DNA from 4 places in the Streptomyces sp. bgisy159 genome. Region 1 is predicted to be linked to each of the others. Evidence: riboswitches for the same ligand, from Rfam matches in the RefSeq annotation. Region 1 holds a riboswitch; each other region holds the start of a gene.
The links. A riboswitch is a leader RNA that binds a small molecule or an ion and turns the genes downstream of it on or off. The one in region 1 is predicted to bind cyclic di-AMP.
Positions count from the first base shown of each region.

Region 1 (3,391 bases):
GAGGCCGCGATGTGCCGGACCTTGCCGGCCCGCACCAGTTCGTCCAGTGCGCCGATGATCTCCTCGACCGGGGTGTCGGGCTGGTCGAAGTGCGTGTAGTAGAGGTCGATACGGTCGGTGCCCAGGCGCCGCAGCGAGGCGTCGGCGGCCGCCTTGATCGTGGCGGCGGACAGCCCCCGGTACTCGGGGTGCTGGCTCACCTTGGTCGCGATCACCACGTCGTCACGGTTGCCGCGCGCCCTGAGCCACTTGCCGATGACCGTCTCGGACTCGCCGCCGCTGTTGCCGTCGACCCACGCGGAGTAGGAGTCGGCGGTGTCGAGGAAGTTACCGCCGGCCGCCGTGTAGGCGTCCAGTACGGCGAAGGAGGCCGCCTCGTCGGCGGTCCAGCCGAATACGTTGCCGCCCAGGGCGAGCGGGGAGACGGCGAGGTCGGAGTTGCCGAGCTTGCGCAGAGAAGTCATGTATCAGTGCAACGATCACTCGGAGCCGCTGATTCCACCGACCGCACTCATGGCCGCCGACCGCACCCATGGCCCGCCGACCTCGCACACGCCCCGCCGACCACGCTCACGTCCCGTCCACCGCGCCCACCGGTCCGTCACCGCCCCGCCGGGCGTCAGATCAGACGGACAGGCCCTTGCCGCGCAGCCACGCCGCCGGGTCGATGCCGCTCGCCGCACCGTCGGGGTGGACCTCCAGGTGCAGGTGGGCGCCGGTGACGTTGCCGGTCGCGCCCACGCGGCCGATGACCTCGCCCGTGGACACCTTCTGCCCCACGCTCACGCTGATCGACGACTGGTGGGCGTACCAGAGCTCCGTGCCGTCGTCGAGCGTGAGGACGGTCTTGTAGCCGTAGGAACCGTCCCAGCCGGCGAAGGTGATCGTGCCGCTGTGGATGGCCTTGAGGAGCGTGCCCGTGGGCGCGGCGAAGTCGAGGCCGGTGTGGTACCCGGAGGACCAGTAGGCGCCGGCCTGACCGAAGGTCGAGGTGATGGTGTACGAGGAGGTCGGCAGCGTGAACTGCTTGGCGAGCCGGGCGAGTCGCTCCTGCTCGGCCTTGCGCGCGGCTTCCTCCGCCGCCTTCTTCTTGGCGGCCTCGGCGGCGGCCTCGGCCTCCTCCTCGGCCTTGGCGACGGCCTCGGCCTCCGCCTTGGCGACCGCGGCCTGCGCGGCGGCCTGGGCCTTGGTCTCGACCTGGCTCTGCTGCGACTCGGCCTGCGCCATGATCCGGTTGCGCAGCGCCTCGCCGGCGTCGGCGGAGCCCTGGGCGGCGTCGGCCGCGGGGGCGGCCAGGCTGCTGAGCGCGGCGCCGTCGTCGGCGTCGGTGTCGTCCGAGCCGCCGTCGTCGGAGATCAGCGAGCCGACACCCGGCAGGTCGGGCAGGGAGATGGCGACCGGCGGCTTGCCGGTGTTGGCGCTGGCCATACCGCCGGCGCTGACGGCGGCTATGACGCCGACGCCGAGCACGGTGGAGCTGCGGGCGAACCCACCGCCGCGCTGCTTGGCGACGCGGTGCCGGCCGCGCACCGGGCGAATGGAATCCGCGGTGGGGTTCCACTCCTCCCAGGGGCCCTCGTCGCTGCGGTGGCCGCCGTAGCCGAACGTCTCGGTGAGACGCGGGCCGGGCACGGACGGGGCTTCTGGGGCAGGCCGGTTGGACGCCACGCGGGCGTACTCCTTTCCTTCCGTCGCCTACCGGGTTAGCTGACGGGTTCGGAGCGGGAAGGTCTCCTACGCGCGTATACCGGCCGCTGCTCGCGGCGGTTTCCGCGTGATTCACCCCAAGGTGGTGGTTCCCCGGTTCCCTTGCGGGATTCGGCGCGTGCGCACGGAGCCGCCTCTTGTGACGGCTGGGACGACCGCGCTGCGTTATCGAACGTTAATAGACCCGAGGGCGGGTTTCCAAGCCGTTCCGCTTGATCATCACGACTTTTTGGCCTGGACTTTAGGCCCATGAACGGCCCAAATGGGGCGAGTTGACTCGCCGTCGGCGTGATCCGCACCGACCTCAGCAGTCACACGGATTTTGATGGTGACTCAGATGTTATGCGCAGGGCGGTCGCCTGATGACAGAACGTGAAGAAGGGGCAGGAGGAGGGACGGCTGCCGAAAACACCGAGGGCCGGAACCCTCTCGGATTCCGGCCCTCGGCCTTCAGTAGCGGGGACAGGATTTGAACCTGCGACCTCTGGGTTATGAGCCCAGCGAGCTACCGAGCTGCTCCACCCCGCGTCGTTGTGTCTCGAGTGTACGTCATGCCGGGGGCAGAAAGCCAAACGGTTGGTTTCCGCTGGTCGGAGACGGGTCGGCCGACGGGTCGGCCGGGGTGCGCCATGCCGGGCGTCACCCGAGGAGATGGCGGTTCGGCCGCTTCGCCCGGGCCTCGTGCTCGGGGAGTACGACGACGTCCGCGCCCAGCGCCGTGAGCTGCCCGGCGCCGTCGGCCGCCGCCACGAAGGTGTCCGGCTCACGCCAGGCCGTCACCACCCGGCGCACTCCGGCCGCCAGCACCAGCCGGGCGCAGGGAGTGGGGCGGGAGGCGCGGTGGGTGCAGGGTTCCAGGCTGCTGTACACGGTGGCCGTGGCCAGGCGGGCGTCGTCCCGGTCGATCTTGGCCAGGGCGGCCTCCTCGGCGTGCGCGACGGGGTCGCCGGCCTCGCGGGAGTGCCCGCGGGCGAGTTCGGTGCCGTCGGCGGCCACGACCACCGCGCCCACGCTGAACGCGGACGGCGACGGCGGGCACCGCTCCGCGAGTTCGCAGGCGAGGGCGAGCCAGTGGTGGTCCGCCGCGGTGGGGACGGTGCCGGTGCCGGGTGCGGTGGGCTCGTAGCGCATGAGCACGACGTCCTCGATCCGGCGGGTCTCCACGAGCCGCAGCCGGCCGGGCTGGTAGACGCCGGGGCCGAAGAGGCGGGGCGCGCCCGGGTCACCGACGAAGAGCGGGGCGAGGACCAGCTGGAGTTCGTCGGCGAGGCCCTGCTGCAGGAGCTGGGTGTGGACGGTTCCGCCGCCCTCGACCATGAGGCGGCGTACGCCGCGCTCGTCGTGCAGGTGCTCCAGGACGCGGCGCCAGTCGAGGTCGGGGCCGAGCGGGACGATGTCGGCGGCGAGCCCGGCCCGCCCGGCGGTCTCGGCACCCTTGTCCGTCGTGTAGACGACCCTGTCGCCGCCGGTGTGCCAGAAGTGGGCCGTGGGGTCGAGGTCGCCGGAGCCGCTGACGGTGACCTTGAGCGGATAGGCCGGCTTTCCGTCGGCGATCCGGGCGGCCCGGCGGTCGGGGGAGTTGACCAGGAGGCGGGGGTTGTCGGCGCGGATGGTCCCGGCGCCGATCAGGATCGCGTCGACGGAGGCGCGCACCTCGTCGACGCGGTCGAAGTCGGCCGGGCTG
Region 1 covers NZ_JBYIQX010000001.1:401,424-404,814, reverse strand. Annotated here, with positions in the region: gene AC3ET3_RS01925 (aldo/keto reductase) at 1-464, opposite strand, end outside; gene AC3ET3_RS01920 (M23 family metallopeptidase) at 625-1,668, opposite strand; cyclic di-AMP (ydaO/yuaA leader) riboswitch at 1,676-1,834, opposite strand; tRNA gene AC3ET3_RS01915 (tRNA-Met) at 2,162-2,235, opposite strand; gene AC3ET3_RS01910 (dihydrofolate reductase family protein) at 2,347-3,391, opposite strand, start outside.

Region 2 (3,391 bases), on a different contig from region 1:
CTTCCAGCCCTCCCAGTCGTCCTCGAACAGCGGGTCCTCGATGGAGACCAGCGGGTACGCCTCGACCAGCTCCGCGTAGTACTCCGTCATCTCGGTGGCGGAGCGCTCCTTGCCCTCGAAGGTGTAGGAGCCGTCCTTGTAGAACTCGGACGCGGCGACGTCCAGCGCCAGGGCGATCTGCTCGCCCGGGGTGTAGCCGGCCTCCTTGATCGCCTCCAGGATGAGGTCGAGGGCCTCGCGGTTGGAGCCGAGGTTCGGGGCGAAGCCGCCCTCGTCGCCGAGGCCGGTGGACAGGCCCTTGTTCTTCAGGACCTTCTTCAGGGTGTGGTAGACCTCGGTACCCCAGCGCAGGGCCTCGGAGAAGGACTCCGCGCCGATCGGGGCGATCATGAACTCCTGGATGTCCACGTTGGAGTCGGCGTGCGAGCCGCCGTTCAGGATGTTCATCATCGGCACCGGCAGCAGGTGCGCGTTCGGACCGCCCAGGTAGCGGAAGAGCGGCAGGTCGCTGGCCTCGGAGGCGGCGTGGGCGACGGCGAGCGAGACACCGAGGATGGCGTTGGCGCCGAGCGAGCCCTTGTTGTCGGTGGCGTCCAGGTCGAACATCGCCTGGTCGATCAGGCGCTGCTCGGTGGCGTCGTAGCCGACGAGCTCCGGGCCGATCTGCTCGATGACCGCCAGGACGGCCTTCTCGACGCCCTTGCCCTGGTAGCGGTTGGGGTCACCGTCGCGCAGCTCGATGGCCTCGAAGGCACCGGTGGAGGCGCCGGACGGGACGGCGGCACGACCCGTGCTGCCGTCGTCGAGGCCGACCTCGACCTCGACCGTGGGGTTGCCTCGGGAGTCCAGGATTTCCCGGGCTACGACGACGTCGATGGACGGCACGAGCATCTCCTTCTTGGGATGTGACGCTGAAAGTGCGGGGCCACGTGGGCCGTGCGACTAGAGCCTAACCGTCTCCGGGCCATCGGCCAGCCGACCGACCGTCCCGTGGACAAGGTCTGACGGTACCCATTGTTCCCACCCGGAACAAAGGGGGGGTGAACAGGGAGTCAAATAGGAGGGTGAGCCGGGGCGAGGGGCGGGCGCGCAAAACCCCGCCCCGGCGCGTACGGGGGATGACGCGCCGGGGCGGGGAGCCGGGACGAGGTGCGGGGCCGCCCGGGCGGCCGCTCGTCACTTCAGGTGGAGCTGCTGACCCGGGTAGATCAGGTCGGCGTCCTCGACGATGTCCTTGTTCAGCTGGAACAGCTTCTGCCAGCCGCCCTCGACGTGGTGCTTCGCGGCGATGCTGCTGAGGGTGTCACCCTTGACGACCTTGTACTCGCCGTCGCCCTTCTGGACCTTCTTGCCGGTCGGGGTGGTGACCGTCTTGTGGCTCTTCTGGGTCTTGGGGGCGCTCTTGGGCTTCGGCGCGGGGCGCTCGGCGGAGCGGGAGGTGCCCTGCTCGCCGGTGGAGCGGGTGGTGCCCGCGCTGCTGCCGGTGCCCGAGCCGGAGTCGCCGGTGTAGGAGGCACCGGACAGGCCGACGCCGCAGACCGGCCAGGCGCCCTTACCCTGGCCCGCGAGGACCTTCTCGGCGACGGCTATCTGCTGGGACTTGGTGGCGAGATCGGCACGCGGGGCGTACTGCGTGCCGCCGTACGCGGCCCAGGTGGAGGAGGCGAACTGCAGGCCGCCGTAGTACCCGTTCCCGGTGTTGATGGACCAGTTGCCGCCGGACTCGCACTGGGCGACGGCGTCCCACTCGGAGGCGGTGGCGGCGGAGGCGCTGCCGGCCGCCATCAGCGGGGCGGCCACGGCGGCGGCGCCGGTGACGCCGACGACGGCGATGGCACGAGCGGTCTTGGACGGACGGCGGTGCTTGCCCTTGCCGGAAAACAGCATGGATCGATCCCCTCACCGACGCCTGCGAGGTGAGCTGTCGGGTTCGGGCCGGTTGAGTTGCCCGGCCGGGCCTCCTGGGAGGCTCGGCTCCACCCCTAGCCGCTCCGGCGCAACTGCCGGGCACGGCGCTTACCTTGGGTCCCCCGCTCCTGCCTGCGGCGCTTGACGCGACGACTGTTCCCGGGCAGCCGCTGGCAGGATTCGGCGTTGCGACGGCCGGGGCTCGGGTTGCCGAGCGGTCACGACCGTAGACAGGCGCTCGGCGGAATTTCAAAGACGATCAGCACTTCTGAGACTCATCCCACACTTTCACCAAACCGGACATTATGGAGTGAAGTGGGGCGTGAACTCCCTTGCGTTTTCGCCCTATTCGCTACCGACAGACAGGGTCTGACCGGGGACGATGTGACTCGGGTCGGGCCCGATGACGTCCCTGTTGCCGTCATAGAGCGCATGCCATCCGCCGGTGACCTCAAGGGAGTCGGCGATGGAGGCGAGCGTGTCGCCGTCGCGGACCACGTACGAGGATCCGTCCGCGGCGCCTTCGCCGGACTCCCGGGCGGCGCCCTGTACGGACTCCTCGGCGGGGACGCCGCGATGCCGCCCGGTGCCGATCGAGCCGGTGTCGACAAGGCTCCAGGTGCCCGCGTACTGCCCCGAGTTGTCCGGGTCGCCCCCATCCGGCGCGATCGAGGACGAGCCGTCGGACGCACGCCCGCCAGCGGCCCCGGGTTCACCAGAGGCGGACACATCGGACTCCGGGGAGTTTTCCGCCGTACCGGACGAAGAGCCCGAAGGTGCCCCATTGTCAGCGGAGGGGCCGGCCGACGAACCGGCAGCCGGGCCGTCGGACGGTGACCCCGACCCGTCGCCGGACACCCCGGCGGAGGTGGAGGAACCGGAGGAGCTGGATGAACCGGGCGTACCGGTCGAGCCGCTGGAAGGAGATGAAGCAGACGAACCGGATGAATGGACTGAGCCATCGGCATTCGATGACTTGCCTGATGAGCCAGACGAACCGGGCGAACCGGGCGAACTCTTACCGGAGTCCGACAGGCCGCCGGTCGAGGAGTCCGCGGCCACGCCGGTGTCCACGGAGACCGCGCCGTTCTGCTGGGTGAGCCCGGAGGTCAGTCCACAGGTGCCCCAGGCGCCGATCCCCTCGGCGGCGAGCAGCTTCTGCGCGACCGCGATCTGCTGGCTGCGGCTGGCCATGTCGGCGCTGGGCGCGTAGGCCAGACCGCCGTACGCCTCCCAGTCGTCCTGGGTGAGGCTGAGTCCGCCGTACTCGCCGTTGCCCTCGTCGGCACTCCACGAGCCGCCGGTCTCACACTCCGCCACCTTGTCCCACACCGTGCCGTCGGCCGCGCTGGCGCCGGAGGCGCCGAGCAACGGGATGGCGATGGCGGACCCGGTCACCCCGGCCGCGACGAGGAGGGCCGGAGCCTGGCGGGGGCGACGGTGACGACCGTTCCCGGAGAGCATGCGAAGGCCTTTCTCAAGA
Region 2 covers NZ_JBYIQX010000009.1:98,395-101,785, reverse strand. Annotated here, with positions in the region: gene eno (phosphopyruvate hydratase) at 1-885, opposite strand, end outside; gene AC3ET3_RS11930 (transglycosylase family protein) at 1,177-1,887, opposite strand; cyclic di-AMP (ydaO/yuaA leader) riboswitch at 1,892-2,058, opposite strand; gene AC3ET3_RS11925 (transglycosylase family protein) at 2,254-3,372, opposite strand.
Region 2: it holds a riboswitch for cyclic di-AMP, as region 1 does, so the genes downstream of both, AC3ET3_RS11930 (transglycosylase family protein) here and AC3ET3_RS01920 (M23 family metallopeptidase) in region 1, are expected to answer to the same signal.

Region 3 (3,391 bases), on a different contig from region 1:
CGGGATCGCCGCCGTCAGGCGACGGCGGCGATCCGCATCCTGATGTCGTCGGGCGACAGCGCGCCCTTGGCGGTCACGTGGTCGCCGGAGGACTCCCCGCGCAGTCGTCGCCCGATCCACGGCACCAGATACTCGCGGGCCCACTGGACGTCGTCCTTGCGGACCTCAAGGGTGCCGCGCGGCGGCAGCGGGGGCCAGGGCTGCTCCGGGTCGGCCGGCACCCGCAGGCCGAGGGCCTGCCCGGCGCGCAGCGCCACGCGCGTGTGGCCCTCGGGGGACAGATGGAGCCGGTCGTCGTCCCAGGCCCGGCGGTCCTGCACGGACCTCAGCGACCACAGGTCGAGCACCGGACAGCCGTACCGGTCGGCGATGGCGCGCACATGCCCGTTGTAGGTCGCGATCTTGCCGCGCAGGTGCTTGAGCACCGGGACGCCGCGGGTGTCGAAGCCGGTGGTCACCAGTACCTTGCCTGCCGTCCCGGTCAGCGCCGCCACGGCGCGTTCGAACCGCTCGGCGACCTCGTCGGGGTCGGTGCCGGGGCGGATGATGTCGTTTCCACCCGCGCAGAACGACACCAGGTCCGGGGCCAGTTCGACGGCGCGCGGGAGCTGGTCCGCCATGATCTGGTCGAGCAGTTTCCCGCGGACGGCGAGGTTGGTGTAGCGGAAGTCGCCCTCGGGCCGCCGGTCGGCGAGGAGCACCGCGAGCCGGTCGGCCCAGCCGACGAACGCTCCGTCGGGGCCGGGGTCGCCGACGCCCTCGGTGAAGCTGTCCCCCACCGCCACGTACGACCCGATCACTGATCTGCTGTCACTCTTCGAATCGTCTGCCACAGCAGTTCATGATTCACCGTGGAATGTGACCTACGCGACCGTAGGCAGGGATTGACGGACGGTGAGATAAGCCACGTCCCAATACTTCGTCAAGCGGGGAATACCGAGGCCGGAACCCGGCCCCGGGTACACCGAAGGCCGGACCCAGGGGATCGGGGTCCGGCCTTCGGCAGCGGGGGTCAGCCGACGGAGACGCCGTGCGAGCGCAGGTAGGCGACGGGGTCGATGTCCGAGCCGTAGTTCGGCGTGGTGCGGATCTCGAAGTGCAGGTGCGGGCCGGTCACGTTGCCGGTCGCGCCCGACAGGCCGACCTGCTGGCCGGCGCTCACCGACTGCCCGGCCGAGACGGACAGCGAGGAGAGGTGGGCGTACTGGGCGTAATAGCCGTCGGCGAGCCGGATGACGACCTGGTTGCCGTACGCGCCGCCCCAGCCCGCGGAGACGACCGTGCCCGCGCCGACGGCCTTGAGGGAGGTACCGGTCGGGACGACGAAGTCGACACCGGTGTGGTAGCCGCTGGACCACATGCTGCCGGCGGTGCGGTACGCGGTGCCGACGGTGGCGCCGGAGACGGGTGCGGAGAACCCGCCGGCGGACGTGGCGGCCTGCGTCGTGGTCGACGCCTTGGCGGACGCCGCCGACTCGGAGGGCTTCGAGGACTTCGACGCGGTGCTCTTCGACGACTTCGAGGCGGTGGTCTTCGACGACTTCGACGCCTTCTTGGGGGCGGTCTTCGCCGGCTTCTTCGCGGCGCCGTCCGTCGACGCGGCCTTCTTGCCGATCGACAGCTTCAGGCCGGGGTGGATCAGCGACGGGTCGTCGCCGACGGCCTCGCGGTTGTCGCGGTAGAGCCGCTGCCAGCCGCCGCTGACCCGCTGCTCGTTCGCGATCTTGGAAAGGTAGTCACCGGAGCGGACGGTGTAGATCCGCGCGGCGGCCTTCTTCTCCGCGCCCTTCTCGGCGGCGGTCTGCTGGGCGGCGGCCTTCTGCGCGACCGGCACGGCCGTGACGGCCTTCTCGGCGACCGAGGCGACCGACTCGTTCGTCGCCGCGTGGGCGCCGGTCGCGCCGAACAGCGGAAGGGCGAGAGCCGCGCCGCCGGTTCCGGCGACGGCGAGGGAACGGGTGAGGCGCTGGGCCTTCGGACGGCGGTGCTTACCCTTCGCGGGCATGGCGAATTCCTCTCCGGCGCCTGCGAGGTGAGCTGTCGGGTGCGGGCTGGAGATGCCCGGCCGCGCCGAGGGCGCTGCTTTACCCCTAGCCGTTCCGGGAACCGGAACAGGCGGTGAAACCTGTGGGTCCCCCGCTCCTGCCGTACACGGGTGGGTGGGTGCGGGCTCCGGGCGGCGGCAGGATTAGGCGTCCGTCCGGATCGGTGGTGAACGTAAGCGACCACGACGTGCGGAAACAAGCAGAGGTTGCACCGACGGTGCCTTTCCTTCGCGTTCCGGAGGGAATTCCCCGTCACCCTGCGTGCAACAAAGCGACGGCCATTCCGATGAATCACCTTGAAAGAGAACTGCATTACGTGGACATGACGCGCAACACTCGGTCACCGGTATGACGATGCTCACGTGACGCGGCTCCAGCTTTCGCTCCTGCACGACGAGTTGGAGCGAAAGAAGCTATAAAGTGTTAATTAGGACAGAGCACTCAGATGCGACGCAGCAGGACAACCACCACTTCGAAGTCACCCGCAGCCCGGTCCGCAGACTGGGACGCGACAGCACCTCTCGGCGCATTTCACCCATTTCGCGGCATTCGCACGACGCCGTGGAGTGCGGCCCGCACAGCCGGACCGCCGGAGCGGGTTCGCCGTGTCGCTGCGACCGGAGCCAGTGAAGCGACTTACCGTCCCCGGTCAGCCGCAGGGCGTAACCACGCGTGGACCGCGAGAGCAGCGCCGTCCGGCCGTCTTCCGCGATCTGGCGGAGCGCTCGGGCACCGGCCTGTGGACAACTCCTGACGCCGCCATGACGCCTCCGCACGCCTGTGGACAACCCGTTGCCCCAGGCGAGCGATGCCGTAAGGTCGAGAGCGTCCCGTCGGCCCACCCGTGAGCCGCGCCGACCGGGAGCGACAGGGAGGGAGCCCCCGTGACGCAGCAGATCCCGTCGACCGAGCACCGACTGGCAGGCGTACGCAACTTCCGTGACGTGGGCGGGCTGCCGACCGCGGACGGTCGGCGGGTGCGGCACGGCGTACTGTTCCGCAGCGGCCACCTGGCGCACGCGACCGACGAGGACGCGGCGTTCCTGGGCAAGCTGGGTCTGCACACCGTCTTCGACTTCCGCAACGCGGCGGACCAGAAGCTGGAGGGCCCGGACGTCGAACTGCCGGGCGTGCGCAATGTGAACCTGCCGCTGTCGGACCCGGCCGACGGCGCGGAGTTCTGGAAGATGGTCCGCGACGGGGACATCGAGCAACTGCGCGGCATCCTGGGCGACGGCAAGGCGGCCGACCGGATGATCGTGTCGTACCGCACGATCATCAAGGAGCGTACGGGCGAGCACGCGCGGGTGCTGCACGCGCTGGCGCAGGACAGCGTCCCGGCGCTG
Region 3 covers NZ_JBYIQX010000072.1:12,681-16,071, forward strand. Annotated here, with positions in the region: gene AC3ET3_RS34785 (SGNH/GDSL hydrolase family protein) at 15-800, opposite strand; gene AC3ET3_RS34790 (M23 family metallopeptidase) at 1,013-2,005, opposite strand; cyclic di-AMP (ydaO/yuaA leader) riboswitch at 2,010-2,172, opposite strand; gene AC3ET3_RS34795 (tyrosine-protein phosphatase) at 2,930-3,391, shown strand, end outside.
Region 3: it holds a riboswitch for cyclic di-AMP, as region 1 does, so the genes downstream of both, AC3ET3_RS34790 (M23 family metallopeptidase) here and AC3ET3_RS01920 (M23 family metallopeptidase) in region 1, are expected to answer to the same signal.

Region 4 (3,391 bases), on a different contig from region 1:
CCCAGCGGCGCACGTCGTAGCGCGGGCGCGGCCACGCCGCCTCGGCGGCCAGCAGCACGGCGTACCAGCACAGGGCGAGCACCAGCAGGGCCGCGGTGACGGTGCGCAGGACGCCCGTGTCGTCGGCGTTCCACAGGCGCAGACCGGTGTCGTCGGCGCTGAGCAGATTGGCGCCCGCGAGTGCGGAGGTCGACAGCCCCCCGGCGGCCACCCAGTGGTCCCCGGCGCCGGTGGCGATCTCCCGGAAGTCGAAATGGGCCAGAGCGAAGGCGTAGAGCCCGAGGCCCAGCCAGAACACCACGAGCGCCGCGTGCGCGAGCCAGGCCAGGCCCTGCGCCCGGGCGAGCGTCGCGCCGAGCGCGGCGAGCGCCTGCGTGGCCACGGTGCACAGGAACACCGAGCCCGGCATGCGGTCCCGCCGGTGCCGCACGACGTCCACGAGGAGCACCGGCCACCACAGCACCGCCAGCGCCAGCAGAGCCCCGGCGAGCGTGTGCCGGCCCATCGCGGAGAACCGGGTCCCGAGCACCGCCGTCGCGGCCACGGCGGTGAGCGCGCCCGGCGTGCCCGCCTCGGCCAGCCACCGCTTGCGGTCCCACAGCAGCCGCGCGGTGAAGTCCGCCGCCAGCAGTGCCCACGCGAGCGACGCTGTCGCCAACGCGATCAGCGACAGCGTGTCGTAACCGGTCAGGTCCAGCCCGACCGACACGATGCCGGTCGCCATGACGGCGGCCCCGGCCGCCGGCGGACGCCGCCCCCACCGGTCGTACAGCGATGTGATCGTCCCGGACATGCACCGATGCTACGGACCCCGCTCCGACGCCGGAGTGGGGCGCGCACGCGGGCGGCGACAAAAACGGCCGGGCCGGGGGAGACCGGGAGCGGTCAGGCCGGGCGGACCACGCTGTGGATCGAGGACTCGCCGTCGTAGTAGATGGACTCCTCACGGACGTACGCGCCGGGCTTCGGGGCGTGGATCATCATGCCGTTGCCGATGTAGAGGCCGACGTGGCTGATGTCGCCGTAGAAGAAGACGAGGTCACCAGGCTGGGCCTGGGACAGGGGGACCGTGGTGCCGGCCTCGACCTGGTCCCAGGTGGTGCGCGGGAGAGTGACGTCGGCGGCTTTCCAGGCGGCCTGGGTGAGGCCGGAGCAGTCGTAGGAGTCGGGCCCGGTGGCGCCCCAGACGTAGGGCTTGCCGACCTGCGCGCGGGCGAAGGCGAGAGCCTTCTCGGCCTTCGTGGTGTACGAGGAGTCGGTGGCCGGAGCGGCCGCCGTCGAGCCCGAGGTGTCCGCGGTGGAGCCGGCCGGCGTCGAGGTGTCCTGCTGGGCGGCCGCCTGTCGGGCCGCTTCCTCGGCCGCCTGCCGCTCGGCCAGCTCCGCGGCCTTGCGGGCGGCCTCCTCCCGCTTCTGCCGCTCGATCTCGGCGAGCCGGGCCTTCTCCTGCGCCGTCAGCTCCGCCAGCAGTTCGCGCGCGTCGCCGAGCTTCTTCTGGACGGTGGCCTTGGCGGTCTTGAGCTCGTTCTGCGTCTCGGTCAGCGTCTGCAGGCTCTGCGACGCCTCCCGGCGCTTGCGCATCGTCTCCGACTGCTCGGTGATGTAGTCGTCGACCGCGTCCTTCTGACGGTCGGTCATCCGGTTCATCAGCTGGGACTGGTCGAAGTAGTCCTGCGCGGAGTCCGCGAGCAGGAAGGTCGCGGTGTCCGGCACGGCCGCACCGGTGCGGTACTGCGCGGCCGCGTAGGAACCCAGCTCCTCGCGGGCCGCGTTGAGCTTCTGGGTGCGCTGGGCGACGTCGTCCAGAAGGGTGTCGACCTGCTTGCGCTGCTTGGCCGTCCGCTCCTTGGCGGCGTTGTACTTCTCGGTGGCCGACTCCGCCTGCCGGTACAGGTCGTCGACCTTCTTCTCGACCTCCTCCAGGCTGGGTCTGCCGTCGTCGGAGGGCGCGGCGTTCGCCGTCTGGGAGAGCAGGGCCACGGAGGTCAGGGCGGCGGTGGCGAGGGCGGGGGTGCGGATCCCGGCCACGCGCGAACCGGCGGAACGCGGCTTGCGGTGCTGCGACGCCAAGGGAGGCGACTCCTTCCATGTTCCGCCTACCGAGTTAGCTGTCGGGTTCGGGCGGACGATCGGAAGGGTTGCCCTACGGCTCGTTCCCGGGAGGGGAGGCGGGCCGATTCACCCCAAGGTCGGTGGGTCCCCGGCTCCGGTCGCCATGAGGGGCGCGCCGGACTCGGCGGAGGCCGCGCGGCCCGGCGACGTTCGCCGGTGGGGGTCGTACGGCCCGCCCGCACGGTAGCCAACCGGTGTGGCCCCTGTGAAGGTTGATGGGTGATATGCCCGATACATTTTCGTGACCTTCTTCGTCCGGCTTCGGACGGTCACGGTGAGGCCCCGTTCGGTGAGGTGGGCGGCGCGCGCGTCAGGTGGTGAGGATCCTCACCCCCGACGCCGATGTTCCGGTACGGCGGCCGGTTGTCAGTGAGGCGCCCTAGACTCGGAGAGCGATGAGCAGCCTCTTTGACGACAGCTTCCTGGCGGACCTCCAGGCCCCCCGCGGGCACGGGGAGGAACCCCCGCCGCCGCCCGAGGACGATCACGCTCCGGAGCAGGTTCCGGACGATCTGTTCGGCGGGAAGTTCGACGTGCCCCCGGACCGGGACACCCACTACCGCGACGGCGCCCCGCGCCCCGCCCTGGACGCCGCCGCGCTGATCGAGGGGCTGAACGACAACCAGCGCGCCGCCGTCGTCCACTCCGGCACCCCGCTGCTCATCGTGGCCGGCGCCGGCTCCGGCAAGACCCGGGTGCTCACCCACCGCATCGCGTACCTGCTCGCCGAGCGGAACGTGCACCCCGGGCAGATCCTCGCGATCACCTTCACCAACAAGGCCGCCGGCGAGATGAAGGAGCGCGTCGAGCACTTGGTCGGCCCGCGCGCGGGCGCCATGTGGGTCATGACTTTCCACAGCGCGTGCGTACGCATCCTGCGCCGGGAGAGCAAGAAGCTCGGCTTCACCTCGTCGTTCTCGATCTACGACGCCGCCGACTCCAAGCGTCTGATGGCCCTGGTCTGCCGGGACCTGGACCTGGACCCGAAGCGCTTCCCGCCCAAGTCGTTCAGCGCCAAGATCAGCAACCTGAAGAACGAGCTGATCGACGAGGAGGACTTCGCCGCCCAGGCCGCCGACGGTTTCGAGAAGACCCTCGCCCAGGCGTACGCGCTCTACCAGTCCCGCCTGCGTGAGGCGAACGCGCTGGACTTCGACGACCTGATCATGACCACGGTCAACCTGCTGCGGGCCTTCCCGGACGTCGCCGAGCACTACCGCCGCCGCTTCCGGCACGTCCTGGTCGACGAGTACCAGGACACCAACCACGCCCAGTACGCCCT
Region 4 covers NZ_JBYIQX010000002.1:84,407-87,797, reverse strand. Annotated here, with positions in the region: gene AC3ET3_RS02395 (SLAC1 family transporter) at 1-793, opposite strand, end outside; gene AC3ET3_RS02390 (C40 family peptidase) at 886-2,067, opposite strand; cyclic di-AMP (ydaO/yuaA leader) riboswitch at 2,076-2,246, opposite strand; gene pcrA (DNA helicase PcrA) at 2,505-3,391, shown strand, end outside.
Region 4: it holds a riboswitch for cyclic di-AMP, as region 1 does, so the genes downstream of both, AC3ET3_RS02390 (C40 family peptidase) here and AC3ET3_RS01920 (M23 family metallopeptidase) in region 1, are expected to answer to the same signal.